2 regions of the Mesorhizobium sp. BR1-1-15 genome follow, and region 2 is predicted to be linked to the other one. Evidence: predicted binding sites of a transcription regulator. Region 2 holds the regulator's gene; the other holds the start of a gene.
The links. Region 2 encodes PhoB, which activates phosphate uptake and scavenging genes when phosphate is short. Its sites were predicted from a motif close to TGTCATNNANCTGTCAT; they were not measured.
Positions count from the first base shown of each region.

Region 1: LB541_RS21685 (esterase-like activity of phytase family protein) is a predicted target of PhoB. The motif match lies at 3,616-3,632, and genes of this name have one in related genera.

Region 1 covers NZ_JAIUIF010000014.1:34,003-39,127, reverse strand. The annotation lists gene LB541_RS21695 (MFS transporter) at 1-353, shown strand, start outside; gene LB541_RS21690 (MATE family efflux transporter) at 366-1,838, opposite strand; gene LB541_RS21685 (esterase-like activity of phytase family protein) at 2,007-3,497, opposite strand; gene LB541_RS21680 (FAD-dependent oxidoreductase) at 3,807-5,125, shown strand, end outside.
Region 2 covers NZ_JAIUIF010000017.1:53,940-59,064, forward strand. The annotation lists gene xylF (D-xylose ABC transporter substrate-binding protein) at 1-309, opposite strand, end outside; gene LB541_RS23865 (ROK family protein) at 569-1,810, shown strand; gene phoB (phosphate regulon transcriptional regulator PhoB) at 1,818-2,507, opposite strand; gene phoU (phosphate signaling complex protein PhoU) at 2,527-3,234, opposite strand; gene pstB (phosphate ABC transporter ATP-binding protein PstB) at 3,260-4,063, opposite strand; gene pstA (phosphate ABC transporter permease PstA) at 4,060-4,911, opposite strand; gene pstC (phosphate ABC transporter permease subunit PstC) at 4,915-5,125, opposite strand, start outside.

The sequences.
Region 1 (5,125 bases), on a different contig from region 2:
CCATGCTGACCGCGCTGGCGTTGATGATTCCCAGCATCCTCATGGTGGTGGCGGCGCAGATGCTGGCGTCGATGGCGCTGATGATCGCCGCCACCGCCTGCTGCGGCGTGACGGCCGCACTCGGCTATCGTGGCAGCCTGCAGGTGGTGAACGAGATCGCACCGGAGGATCGCCGCGCCGAAGTGGTATCCAGCTTCTTCATCTGCTGCTTTATCGGCAATGCCTTGCCCGTCATCGGCATTGGCATCATCTCGACCTATGCCAGCCCCATCGCGGCCAGCCTGGCGTTCGCCGCGATGATCATCGTGTTTGCGCTGGTCGCGCTGGGCTTTGGGTTGGAAAACAGGCCTTGAGAGCGGTCAGCTTCAACCGTTCGGCGTCTCTGGGGAAAAATGCGCGCGCTGGCGCGGCACGCCGAGCCCGGTGTCGGGCGGCTCGCCGGCGGCCGGCCGGTTCTCGATCATGTGCAGGGTGCGCCAGCCGCCGAGACGGTAGTAGGCCGCGGCCAGCAGCAGGGAGGTGATCGAGCCGGCCGGGAAACTCCACCACAGCGCTTCCTCGCCGATCACATCCCGCATGAAATAGGCAAAGCCGGTGCGCACGACCAACACCGAGATCACCAGGATGACCAGCGGCGGCATCACGGCGCCCGTGGCGCGCACGGTGGCGAACAGCACGATGGTGACGCCGAACAGGATGAACGACCAGGACGCGACGTTGTTGATGTGAGCGGCGATGTCTATCGCCGCGCTGTCGCGGCTCAGGAACAGACTGAGGATCGAGCGGTCGAAGACCCATAGAAGTGCCACGAGAGCGCCGGTCAGCACCAGGTTGAAGCCGACGCCTGACGCTGCGATGCGGCTGATGCGGTCCCAGCGGCCGGCACCGACGTTCTGGGCCGCCATCGAGGACACGGCCGCGCCGATGGCAAGCGCGGGCATCTGGATGTAGGTCCATAACTGCGCGGCGATGCCGTAGGCGGCGGCCACCTGCGAACCGTAGGAATTGACGATGCCCATCACCGTCAGGGCCGCGGCCGAAATCACGATCATCTGCAAACCCATCGGCACCCCCTTGAAAACGACGACGCGCAGCAAGGCGGGATCCGGCCGCAGCAGCGCCAGATTGGCGCCGGCCAGACGCAGCGGGTGCTTGCGGACATAGAGCACGATCAGGATGGCAATGACGCTCACCGTCTGGCCCACAAGCGTCGAGGTTGCCGAGCCGGCGATGCCGAGCTCTGGAAACGGCCCGATGCCGCGGATGAGCAGCGGGTTCAAGATGATGTCGAGCACGACGGCGAGCGCCATGAAAAAGAACGGCGTGCGCGAATCGCCGGCGCCGCGCAGCACCGTCATCACAAAGGACAGAAGGTTCATCATCGGCACGGCCACGAAGATGATGCGCAAATAGGAGCGCGCCAGCGGCAAGGCGTCGGGCGGTGTGCCGAGCGCGCCCAGAATGGCGTCTACCCAGATCCAGCCGCAGACGGCGAACAGCACCGAGACGAAGAAGAAGAACGTGGCGCTGGTGCCGACGATGCGGCGCGCCTCGGGCAGGTCGCGGGCGCCGACCGATTGCGCCACCAGTATGGTGGCCGCCATGCCAATGCCGAACACGGTGCCGAGGATGAGGAACAGCACCAGATTGGCATTGGAGGTGGCGGTGAGCGCGGATTCGCCGAGGAAGCGGCCGACCCAGACGGCGTTTACAGAGCCGTTGAGCGATTGCAGCACGTTGGAGCCGAGCACCGGCAGGGCGAACAGCAGGAGCGTGCGCGGAATGGAGCCGCTGGTCAGGTCACCGGTGCGCCGGCGCGCGGGCATCTTTTCATCCATGGCGGGCAATCCGGCAAAGCTGGTTGTTTTGAGTCCGGCACGCAGGATACCGCAGGCCCGACCGGGATGCACCCTTGCGAAAGGAGCGACGGCGGGCAAGGCACGCCGTCGTGCATCCGATCAAGCTTGTCGGGCAGGAGGCGCCAGGCGGCGCCTCCTGCAAGATGCTTACTTCCTGGCGAGGCCGGCAAGCGTGACCTGAAAGACAAGGAACATGGTGTCGACATCGGCGCCGTCCTCGGCCTTGTAGGGCGCGCCGACCTGGAAACCGCCCTGGGCGAGGAAATCGTTGTCGTTGGCGACGAACAGGAAATAGTCGTCGGGCAGCTTCGGATCGAGCACGCTCGCCAGCGACATCGCTTCCCACTTCTCCGAGAGGTTGTCCTTGTCATTGGGCGCGCCATTGTGCAGGCCGAAGCGGGCAAGCTCGGCCTTGTCGTTGATGTCGATGAACGGCGTCAGCCTTGCCGGCGTCACCGACGGATCGAGCACGCCCTTGGGCGCCACCGGCTTGTCGGCGGCATCGAAGGGACCGCCGGCGATGTCGGTCGCGCCGGAAAGGTCGACAATGTCGATCTTGCGATACAGCGACTCTTCGCCCTTCAGGCCCTGGCCGTTGCCGCTGTCGCGCGCCAGCATCAGGAAAGCTGTATCCGACAGCGCCACGATCTCGCTTTGCGCAGCCACCTTGGTCTTGCCCTTGGCGTCCTTGAACACCGGCAGCGGCACGACATATTCATGTGCCAGCTTGAGATGGGCAAGATCGGAGGCGTCATAGACCAGCGCCCTGGTGTTCTGGCGCGTCGAGGCCGAATCGCCGCCGTCCTGCCGGGTCGCCGACTGCAAAACCGCGATCACGAACTTGCCGTCCGGCGTCATTGCCATGCCTTCGAGGCCCTGATTGTTCTGGCGGCCGGTTTCGGGATCCTTTGGGTCGGGTTCGGCAGCACCTGGGCCCGGATTGTCGGAAGCAAAATTGGCCGTGCCGTGGCGCATCGGCACGAGCGCGGCCGGAGGCTGGGTCGCCGACATCAGACGGCCGTCGGCGGAGAAGCGGTAGATGTCGGGACCGTATTCGTCGGAGACGAGCATGGTGCCGTCGGGCAGCCGCACGATCGCCTCGTTGTCGAGCGCGAGCTTGCCATTGTCGGCCTGCGGCAGGACAGGCATGTCGCCGGCGGCGGGACGCACGCCGTTCAGCGGGTCGAGACCGCTGGCGTCGGCGCCCTTGTCGTCGGTCAGGAGCATGGTGTCGGCGAGCGTCGCCTTGACGCCGGTCTGCTCCTGGCCGGCCGCGGGCGCGGCACCTGGCGCCACCGGGGCGAACTCGATGTTGATCGTGTTGAGGCGCGGCCGGTAGTCGGTGGTACCGACGACGTTATAACCGCGGTCGGGCAGCAGCCACAGCGAGCCTCTGTAGGTGCCGGCATCATGCGTCCAGCCCGCGGTGTCGATCGACATGCCGGAGCCGGAGCCGAAGGTCTCGCCGAACCTGTCGCGCTGGCCGGCCGGGATGCGGCCAACCCCCACCAGCCCCTTGTTGACGAAACTGGCGCCGCCGACGCTGGCCGAGCTGTCGGCGAAGGCGGGCAGCGAAACGGCCGAGGCCGCCAGCGCGGCGACCAGCAGCCGCAACGAGAATGAGCGTAGATGCGTCATGGATATCCCCTTGATGACAAAGCGCCGGGACGGCGGAATTCTGAGGTTGCCTGGCGGCGGCGAGGCTGCCGCCCTGGAGGGCCGCTTGTGCCCTCGGCAAGCGGTCTAAGGCGCGAACATGATGCTTGCATGACAGTTGGTGACGCATTCGCGTCGGCCCGCCGCGACGCTGCTGGGGAAGTGCGGCCGCGCCGGAAAATCGATCGTTCCAACACAGGTTCGACAGCGTCCAGGAGCTGTTCGCAGTACTAGACACTTATGTACAGTACGTATATGGTGCCGGTTTCGGACAGTCCGGGGAGGGAAGCCTTGAAGTCTCACTACCGCGCAGTCGTCATCGGGGGAGGAGTGGTGGGCGCTTCGGTGCTCTATCACCTGGCGCGGTTCGGCTGGTCGGATGTGGCGCTGATCGAGCGCGCCGAACTGACGGCGGGGTCGACTTGGCATGCGGCGGCGGGGTTCCACGCGCTCAATGCCGACCCCAATGTCGCCGCGCTGCAGGATTACACCATCAACCTTTACCGCGAGATCGAGGCCGAATCCGGCCAGGACGTCGGCCTGCACATGACCGGCGGCGTCAACATCGCCAGCGATCCGGCGCGCTGGGAGTGGCTGAAATCGGCCTGGGCGGTATTCCAGTCGGTCGGCATCGAGACCGCCCGGCTGGTGACGCCTGACGAGATCAAGGCGATCTGCCCGATCGTCGACGTCACCGGCGTGCTTGGCGGCCTCTACGATTCCAACGAGGGCCATCTCGACCCTTACGGCACGACGCATGCGTATGTCGGTGCCGCCAAGAAGCGCGGCGCCGACGTGATCCTGCGCAACCGCGTGGTCGAGCTGAAGGCGCGCGCCGACGGCCATTGGGACGTGGTCACAGAGCAACGCACCATCACCGCCGAGCATGTCGTGAATGCCGGCGGGTTGTGGGCCAAGCAACTCGGCCGCATGGCTGGGGTTGAACTGCCGGTGACGCCGATGGAGCACCATTATTTCGTCACCGAGGACATTCCGGAAGTCGCTGCCCTCGACAAGGAGATCGGCCTGGCCGTCGATCTCGACGGCTTTTCCTATCTGCGGCAGGAGCGCAAGGGCGTGCTGCTCGGCGTCTACGAGCAGAACCCGAAGCACTGGAACATGGACGGCGCGCCGTGGGATTACGGCATCGAGCTCATCCCCGAAGACATCGACCGCATCGGCCCGGAACTTGCCAAGGCGCATGAGCGCTTCCCTTGCCTGGCGACGGCAGGCATCCGCAAATGGGTCAACGGCGCCTTCACCTTCACCCCGGACGGCAATCCGATCGTCGGGCCGGTCCGCGGCCTGAAGAATTACTGGGTCGCCTGCGGCGTCATGGCCGGCTTCAGCCAGGGCGGCGGCGTCGGCAAGTCGCTGGCCGAGTGGATGATTTACGGCGAGCCGCAGGCCGACATTTTCGGCATGGACATCGCCCGCTACGGCGCCTTCGCCGCAAACCGGGAATATCTCAGGCAGACGACGCGACAGTTTTATTCTCGTCGTTTCGTCATGACCTTTCCCAACGAACGGATGCCTGCGGGCCGGCCGCTGAAACGCCCCGGCGCCTATGACGGCATGAGTGCGGCGGGCTGCGAATGGATGGCCTCCTG
Region 2 (5,125 bases):
CGCCTTCTGCACCGCCGGGCCGATGGCGGAGGCGTCCTGCGCCAGGATGATCAGCGAATTGGCGCCCTGGGAGATCAGGCTCTCGACGTCGGTGAGCTGCTTGCCGGGATTGGACTGGGCGTCGGCGGAAATATACTTGTCGCCGGCGGCTTCGATCGCCTTCTTCATGGCGGCCTCGTCGGTCTTCCAGCGCTCTTCCTGGAAGTTCGACCAGGAAACGCCGATGACCTTGTCCTTCGCCTGCGCGACCGACGCGAGCGTCAGCGACATGGCGACACCCGCCAGGATGGCGGCTGTGAATCTCTTCATCTTAATCCTCCCTGCGCCGCGTATGGCGCGACCAAACAGGCCCGTAGGCCGGCACAAAGGCTCTATTTTTTCGAGCCTCGAAAAAACACTGGTCCATCGTCGGAACGCTGTCAACGTCGATTCTGATGTATTTTGATGTCCTCGTGAATTTTTTTCGAGCTCCGGAATAAATAATGACAGCCAAGGCCGGTTCTGCCAGTATTTGACGGTCGTCGGGATCCTGGGGAGAGAACGCGGCGACGGGGAGGATGCGAGAAACATGTCGGTCGGAATCCGCCACGACGATTTGCGCCGACGCAACCGGGCGATGGTGATCGCGGCCGTGCGCCGTGCCGGGCAGCCCTCGCGCACCGAGATTGCCGCGACCACCGGGCTCAGCCATTCCACCATATCGGCGATCTCCTCCGACCTGATTGGCGAAGGCATCCTGGCGCAGAGCAAGCCGAGCGAGGCCGGTGCGCTGAAACGCGGTCGGCCGCAGGTCGGCCTCAGCCTCAACCCTGAAGCCGCGGCGGTGATGACCGTTGTGCTGTCGCTGAATTTCCTCTCCGTCGCAGTCATCGACTATGCCGGCCAGGTGATATCTGAGGAGCAGCGCCGGCTGGACACGCTGACCCTGTCGCGCGAGGCGCTGATCGGCGAATGCGTGGCCATCGTCAGGCGGCGGTTCGAGGATCCCGACCTCGACGTCGGCAGCATCGCCCGTATCGCGCTGGCGATCCAGGGCATCACCGACACGGATGCGCGCGCCATGCTGTGGTCGCCGATCACGCCGCAGACCGACATCGCCTTCGCCGACATACTGGAGGCCGAGTTCGGCATTCCCGCCACCATGGAGAACGATTGCAACATGATGGCGGTGGCGCTGCGCTGGCGCGATCCCCAGCGCTACCGCGACGACTTCATCGCCATACTTTTGTCGCACGGCATCGGCATGGGCTTGGTGCTGAAGGGTGAACTGTTCACCGGCACCCATTCATCCGGAGGCGAGTTCGGCCACATGATCCATCGCCCCGGCGGGGCGCTCTGCCGCTGCGGGCGGCGCGGCTGCGTCGAGGCCTATGCCGGCAACTATGCCATTTGGCGCAACGCGAGGCAGCTTGGCGAGGACACCCAGCCCGTCGACGTCAGCGACGCCGACATGCGCACCCTGGCGGCCTCGGCGCGCGAAAAGGACGGGCCGGAGCGCGAAGCCTACCGCAAGGCCGGCGAGGCGCTGGGTTACGGCCTTGGCAGCCTGTTCGCCCTGATCGATCCGGCGCCGGTCGCCATGGTCGGCGTCAGCGCCGCCGCCTTCGACCTGATCGAGCCGGCTCTGCGCGAGGCCATTGCCCAGACCGCCGGCGGCCAGCACTCGAAATCGATTTCCTTCGACACCGAGCCGAACGAACTGCCGCTGATCCGCGAGGGCTGCGCCATGCGCGCGCTGACCTTCGTCGACCAGGAAATTTTCGCGCCGGGGGCACAGGCGAAATCAGGCATAGGCGAGAACGTTGCGTGACATATCCCTAGTCTTCGCGGATCGCGTACCCCGCGCCCCGAATGGTGCGGATAACGTCAGGCATGCGGCCGTTGTTGACCGCCTTGCGCAGCCGGCCGACATGCACGTCCACGGTGCGCTCGTCGATATAGATCGTTTCGCCCCAGACATTGTCGAGCAGTTGGCTGCGCGAGAACACGCGGCCGGGATGTCGCATCATGAATTCGAGCAGGCGGAACTCGGTCGGCCCGAGCCGGATCTCGCTTTTCTTGCGGTAGACCCGGTGCGATTCACGGTCGAGCACGATGTCGCCGACCTTGAGCACGCTGGACAGAACTTCGGGCTTGGCGCGGCGCAGCAGCGCCTTGACGCGTGCCATGAATTCCGGCGTTGAGAACGGCTTGACCAGATAGTCGTCGGCGCCGGTGGAGAGACCGCGCACCCGGTCGCTTTCCTCGCCGCGCGCCGTCAGCATGATGATCGGCAGCCGCTCGGTATCGGGCCGCATGCGGAGACGGCGGCAGAGCTCGATGCCGGACACCGCCGGCACCATCCAGTCGAGCACAAGAAGGTCAGGGACATTCTCCTGCAAGCGGATCTCGGCTTCGTCGCCGCGCGTCACCACCTCTACCTGATAACCCTCCGATTCCAGATTGTAACGGAGCAGCACACCCAGCGGCTCCTCGTCCTCCACCACCATGATGCGTGGCGCGATCATCGACTGGTCACCCCTGCCGTCAAGCCGCTGGCGCCGACATCGCCGTCTCGTCCTGCTTCGGGCGATTGGCGGGCAATTGCGTGCCGGTCAGCACATAATAGGCATTTTCGGCAATGTTGGTCACGTGATCGCCGATGCGCTCGAGATTCTTGGCGCAGAACAAAAGATGCGTGCAGGCGGTGATGTTGCGCGGATCCTCCATCATGTAGGTCAGCAGCTCGCGGAAGACCGACGTGTATTTGACGTCGATGCGTTCATCGTCGGCGCGCAGCTTCGCAAGTGCCGCGGCATCGCGCGCCGCATACTCCTCGATCACGCCTTGCACCTGGATCAGCACAAGCTGCGCCATGGCGTCGATGGAGTGCGACAGGTCGCGCGGCGTGGCGGCAAGGCCGACGGTGCCGACGCGCTTGGCGATGTTCTTGGCGAGATCGCCGATGCGTTCGAGATCGCCCGCCATGCGGATCGAGCCGACGACATGGCGCAGATCGTCCGCCATGGGCTGCCGCTTGGCGATCAGGGTGATGGCGCGGTCGTCGAGTTCGCGCTGGCGCGCATCCATGATCGCGTCGTCGGAGACGACGCGCTGGGCGAGCGCGTTGTCGGAATTCAGGAGCGCCTTGGTCGCGCCGCCGACCATCGATGAGGCGAGATCGCCCATGTCGCGGATCAGCCTGCTGATCTGTCCGAGATCTTCGTCAAAGGCTGCGACTGTGTGTTCGGCCATGATCTTGGTCCTCGTATGCCTGGGATCAGCCGAAGCGGCCGGTGATATAGTCCTGCGTGCGCTTCTCGCGGGGCGACGTGAAGATCTTCTCGGTGCGGTCGAACTCGACCAGCTCGCCCAGATACATGAAGGCGGTCTGCTTCGACACGCGCGCCGCCTGCTGCATGTTGTGGGTGACGATGACGATCGTATAATCGGCCTGCAACTCGTCGATCAGCTCCTCGATCTTGGCGGTCGACAGCGGATCGAGCGCCGAGGCAGGCTCGTCGAGCAGGATGACCTCCGGCTTCACCGCCACCGTGCGGGCGATGCAGAGGCGCTGCTGCTGGCCGCCCGAAAGGCTGAGGCCGCTGGCGTTGAGCTTGTCCTTGACCTCGCTCCACAGTGCCGCGCGCTTCAGCGCCTGCTCGACACGGCCGTCCATCTCCGCCTTGCTGAGCTTCTCATAGAGCCTGACGCCGAAGGCGATGTTCTCGTAGATCGACATCGGGAACGGCGTCGGCTTCTGGAACACCATGCCGATCTTGGTCCTGAGCAGGTTGAGATCCTGCGAGCGGTCGAGGATATTCTGGCCGTCGAGCAGCACCTGGCCCTCGGCGCTCTGCCTCGGGTAAAGCTCGTAGATGCGGTTGAAGACGCGCAGCAGCGTCGACTTCCCGCAGCCCGAAGGCCCGATGAAGGCGGTGACGCTGCGCTCGGGCAGCGACAGGCTGATATCCTTCAGCGCCTTCGACTGGCCATAGTAGAAATTGAGGCCCTTGACCTCGATCTTGGCTTTCTCGACCGCGACTTCGGGCGTATTCAACTCGGTGGACAACATCGGTTTCATCTGTCCTCTCTGCGTCCGGTAAGGCTGCGGGCGAAGATGCTCAGCCCGAGAACCGTAAGGGTGATTATGAGTGCGCCGGTCCACGCCAGCTGCTGCCATTCCTCGTAGGGGCTGAGAGCGAACTGGAAGATGGTGACGGGCAGGCTGGCCATTGGGGCGTTGAGATTGCTCGACCAGAACTGGTTGTTGAGTGCCGTGAAGAGCAGCGGCGCCGTCTCGCCGGAAATGCGGGCGATGGCCAGCAATATGCCGGTGACGATGCCCGACAGCGCCGCACGGTAGGCGACCGAGCGGATGACCACCCAGCGCGGCGCGCCGATCGCGGCGCCGGCCTCGCGCAGGGCGTTCGGCACCAGGTTGAGCATGTCCTCCGTGGTGCGAACGACGACCGGGATGACCAGGATGGCCAGTGCGACGGCACCGGCAATCGCCGAGAAATGTCCCATCGGCCGCACCAGCAGCTCGTAGACGAACAGGCCGACGATGATCGAGGGTGCCGACAGCAGGATGTCGTTGATGAAGCGCACGACGGTGGTGAGGCGCGAGAAGCGGCCATATTCGGCCATGTAGGTCCCAGCGAGGACACCGATCGGCGTGCCGACGATGACGGCGATGACTGTCATCATGATACTGCCGTAGATGGCATTGAGCAGGCCGCCGGCATCGCCGGGCGGCGGTGTCATTTCGGTGAACACAGAGAGCGAAACACCCGACAGGCCCTTATAGAGCAGTGCGCCGAGGATCAGCGCCAGCCAGGCCAGGCCGATGCCCGCCGCCGCGACGCATAGCGTCATCATCACGGCATTCCTGCGCTTGCGTCGATTGTGAAGCGATGTGGCCGTCGACATCGGTCAGGCTCCCGTGCGGCTGTCCATGCGCAGCAGCATGTAGCGCGCAAGGGCAAGGATCAGGAAAGTGATGACGAACAGGATCAGGCCGAGCGCCACCAGCGAAGACGTATAGAGATCGCCGTCGGCTTCGGTGAACTCGTTGGCGATGGTCGCCGAGATCGTCGTGCCGGGCGCGAACAGCGAGGCGCTGATGCGGTGGGCGTTGCCGATG